DNA from 2 places in the Bradyrhizobium sp. 186 genome. Region 2 is predicted to be linked to the other one. Evidence: predicted binding sites of a transcription regulator. Region 2 holds the regulator's gene; the other holds the start of a gene.
What was found. Region 2 encodes LexA, which represses DNA repair genes until DNA is damaged. Its sites were predicted from a motif close to TGTTCNNNNTGTGTTCNG; they were not measured.
Positions count from the first base shown of each region.

Region 1: uvrA (excinuclease ABC subunit UvrA) is a predicted target of LexA. The motif match lies at 1,473-1,490, and genes of this name have one in related genera.

Region 1 is NZ_CP082164.1:5,442,877-5,445,076, reverse strand. Features, by position in the region: gene uvrA (excinuclease ABC subunit UvrA) at 1-1,376, opposite strand, end outside; gene IVB18_RS26095 (outer membrane protein) at 1,656-2,200, opposite strand, start outside.
Region 2 is NZ_CP082164.1:5,689,680-5,691,879, forward strand. Features, by position in the region: gene glp (gephyrin-like molybdotransferase Glp) at 1-527, shown strand, start outside; gene lexA (transcriptional repressor LexA) at 703-1,398, shown strand; gene IVB18_RS27350 (hypothetical protein) at 1,570-1,770, shown strand; gene IVB18_RS27355 (hypothetical protein) at 1,962-2,200, shown strand, end outside.

The DNA of each region.
Region 1 (2,200 bases), 250 kb from region 2:
CCGATCTTGACGCAGAGCGCCTCGGGCTTCAGCCGAAAGCCCTTGCAGGCTTCGCAGGGCACGTCATGGAAATACTTGGCCAGCTCCTCGCGCGCCCACTCGCTCTCAGTCTCGCGATAGCGGCGGTTGATGTTGGTGATGACGCCCTCGAACGGCTTTTTGGTATCGTAGGAGCGGACGCCGTCCTCGTAGGAGAACTTGATCTCGTCCTCGCCGGAGCCATAGAGGATCGCGTCTTTCGTCTTCTTCGCGAGATCCTTCCACTTGGTGTCGAGCGTGAACTTGTAGTGCTTGCCGAGCGCGGTCAGCGTCTGCACATAGTAGGGCGATGACGATTTGGCCCAGGGCGCGATCGCGCCCTTGCGCAAAGTCACGTCCTTGTCCGGGATGACGAGATCCTCGTCGACATGCTGCTCGACGCCGAGGCCGCCGCAGGCGGGACAGGCGCCATAGGGATTGTTGAAGGAAAAGAGTCTGGGCTCGATCTCCGGAATGGTGAAGCCGGAAACCGGGCAGGCGAACTTTTCCGAGAACAGGATGCGCTCGGGTCCGCTCTTGTCGTGGATCTTCGCGGTCTTCTTTTTCTCTTCGGCAGGCGCCGCCGCCGGCGCGTCGGCGAATTCCACCACCGCCAGGCCCTCGGCGAGCTTCAGCGCGGTCTCAAAGCTTTCGGCAAGGCGCTGGCCGATATCGGGCCGCACCACGATGCGGTCGACGACGACGTCGATGTCGTGCGGGAATTTCTTGTCGAGCGTCGGCGCCTCCGCGAGCTCATGGAAGGTGCCGTCGATCTTGACGCGCTGAAAGCCCTTCTTGAGCCATTCGGCGAGCTCCTTCCTGTACTCGCCCTTGCGGCCGCGCACGACCGGGGCGAGCAGATAAAGGCGGGTGCTCTCGGGCAGCGCCAGCACGCGGTCGACCATTTGCGACACCGTCTGGCTCTCGATCGGCAGGCCCGTGGCCGGCGAATAGGGCACGCCGACGCGCGCCCACAACAGGCGCATGTAGTCGTAGATCTCGGTGACCGTGCCGACGGTGGAGCGCGGGTTCTTCGACGTCGTCTTCTGCTCAATCGAGATCGCCGGCGACAGGCCGTCGATCTGGTCGACGTCCGGCTTCTGCATCATCTCCAGGAACTGACGCGCATAGGCCGAAAGCGACTCGACGTAGCGGCGCTGGCCCTCGGCATAGATCGTGTCGAACGCGAGTGAGGATTTGCCGGAGCCGGACAGCCCGGTGAACACCACGAGCTTGTCGCGGGGAATCTCGACGTCGACGTTCTTGAGGTTGTGCTCGCGCGCGCCACGGATCGTAATTGCGCGCAGGCTGGAGCCCGCGTTCGGCTGTTGGCGCTTCGCCTTGATCACTTCATCCATCCTGGTGGTCCTCAAGGAATCCCAAAGGCGCGCGATCGCGCCAACGTAAAAGGCGCGCTTCGCCCGGAACCGGGATCGGCGCCGATGGGTATGTCAGCGAACGTAGGAAGAACGGGGACGGATTTCCAGTGCGAGTTGCGAATCGTCAACGGATTGTTGGTGCGCTGGCGGCATCTGGCAGCAGGAGGGGCTTGCGGAACGGCGCGGGAACGTGCCGTCAAAACAAAAAGGCCGGCGCGAGGCCGGCCTTTCGTAACGCGATAGCGTCGGAGACGAAGATCAGTACTTCGCGACGATCGGGCCGTTGAAGTGATAGTTCACGCCGACCTGCACGGTGTGGAAGTTGAGCGTGCCGGTGGGCAGGGCGCCCGAGAAATAGGTCTCGCCGCCGAGGCTGCGATAGAGGTACTCGCCCTTGACCGACCACTGCGGCGCGAAGAACGCTTCGACGCCGGCACCAACGGTCCAGCCGGAGTGCCACTTGCTGTCCGACGCGGTCACGCCGAGTGCGGAGAGGGTGATCTTGTTGTCGATCCAGGCGTAGCCGCCGGTGCCGTAGAACAGGACCTGATTGACGGCGTAGCCGATGCGGCCGCGCACGGTGCCCATCGCATCGGTCTTCGAGCTCGCCGTCGCGGTAACAACACCGAAGCCGGGGACAACGGTGGCGCCAGTCGCCGAAGCGCTGACGTCAGCCCAGGCGCCATCAGCCTCGAGGCCGAACACGACATTGCCGGTCTGCCAGTTGTAACCGGCGGTGCCGCCGACGAAGCCGCCCTTCATCTTCGGGTCGCCCGAACCGTTTTCCCAGGCGCCGCCTCCGA
Region 2 (2,200 bases):
CCACCGCCGGCATCCGCAGCGCACGCGAGAGCGGCGCCGACATCCTGATCACGACCGGCGGCGCGTCGGTCGGCGACCACGACCTGGTCCGGCCGGCGCTCAACGCCGAGGGCATTTCGATGGCGTTCTGGAAGATCGCGATGCGACCGGGCAAGCCCATGATGCACGGGCGTCTCGGCGCGATGCGCGTGATCGGCCTGCCCGGCAATCCGGTATCGTCCTATGTTTGCGGCTTCCTGTTCATGGTGCCGCTGATTCGCGCGCTGTCGGGCCGCGAGGTGATTCATCACCGCCGCGAGCGCGCCGTGCTCGGCCGCGATGTCGGTGCCAATGATCAGCGCGAGGACTATCTTCGCGCGCGCCTGGAGCTGCGCGAGGACGGCACCCTGGTGGCCCTTCCCGTCAACCATCAGGATTCTTCGCTGCTTGCGAATCTTGCTGCGGCACAGGCACTTCTCGTGCGCGCACCATTCGCGCCGAAGGCCGAGGCGGGCATGCCCTGCGAGGTGCTGCGACTGCCGGTCTGAATGCGTCGACCACACGCGTTCCGCGAAGTTCGTCGCGTTCACGGTAAATTAAGCAGTTGCGGAACACATATCGAACATATAGTGTCCGTTCATGATTTGTTTCGAGCATCTGGCGGTTCGCCGCTGAATTCACCGTCTCGGAATCGAACGACATCAACCGGGGGATTTGGTCAAGATGTTAACGCGCAAACAATACGAGCTTCTGCGGTTCATCAGCGAACGTCTGAAGGAAAGCGGCGTGCCGCCCTCCTTCGACGAGATGAAGGACGCGCTCGACCTGCGCTCGAAATCGGGCATCCATCGCCTGATCACCGCGCTCGAGGAGCGCGGCTTCATCCGGCGCCTGCCCAACCGGGCCCGCGCCATCGAGGTGATCAAGCTGCCCGAGCTCCAGGCCGCCGCCGGTAGCCGCCGCGGCTTCACGCCGAGCGTCATCGAGGGCAATCTCGGCAAGGTGCGCTCCAGCGCGCCGGCGGACGACGGCGAGCGCCCCGTCGCGGTGCCGGTGATGGGCCGCATCGCGGCCGGTACGCCGATCGAGGCCTTGCAGACCCGTAGCCACACCATCAGCGTACCGCCGGACATGCTCGGCTCTGGCGAGCACTACGCGCTCGAAGTGCGCGGCGATTCGATGGTCGAGGCCGGCATCCTCGACGGCGACATGGCGCTGATCCAGCGCAACGAGAGCGCCGATACCGGCGACATCGTCGTGGCGCTGATCGACGACGAGGAAGCAACGCTGAAGCGCTTCCGCCGCCGCGGCGCCTCGATCGCCCTCGAGCCCGCCAATGCCTCCTATGAGGTGCGCATCCTGCCGCCGAACCGGGTGAAAATTCAGGGCAAGCTGATCGGGCTGTACCGGAAGTACTGAGCCTATCCGGCGGTCATTCGATACACATTGGAGCGGACGGATTGTCCGCTCCGGCTGGATAGTCTTTCTGGTTCTGCACAGATTATCCGGCCACCCCTCCGGCGCTACATCCTCGGCACGCCGCACGAAGCGCCCACTGCTTCGCGGCCTTGAGAGACCGAGGAGACAACCATGCGCAAGATCGCTTTAAGCACAATCACCGTGGCGCTGATCGCAGCATCAGCGTCGCAAGCCCTCGCCGCACAGTCGCGTCATCATGTCCGCAAGGAGGCGGCGGTCAGCGAGCAATTCCGCAATGCCCGCAACGCCGTCGAGCAGCCGTCGCAACCGGCTTGGCAATATTCGGGCTGGTCCGCGCCTGCCGGCCGCTGACGTCGAGGCTTGCTAAATGCACTGGAGCAGACTTTGTTCCCAGCGCATTTGAAAAAGATAATGTGATCGCGCTCTACGGATGTGAGCCGCAGATTTGCCCACAAACAAGCATAAGATCACAGTTTCCACTCTGATAGAGGCCTGCGCCTCCGAGAGAGGCGCGGGTTGCTATCCTGAATGAGGAGCGCCCGATGTGTGACTACAGCCTGCATGCCGTCGCGACGCGTCCCGCCGAAGTCGGCGAGACGATCGTCACGACAAACTTCCGCGGCACCTCGACGCGCGGCTTCGCCTCCGAAGCCGACATGTCCGTCGCGGTCTGCCTGCTGCCGGGAACGGAGCTCGCCTTCGCCGACAACGTCCGCTACGACAATCGCTGGATCTGGACCCGCACCATCAACTCCCGTGTCGGAAAATTCGGCAAAACCGA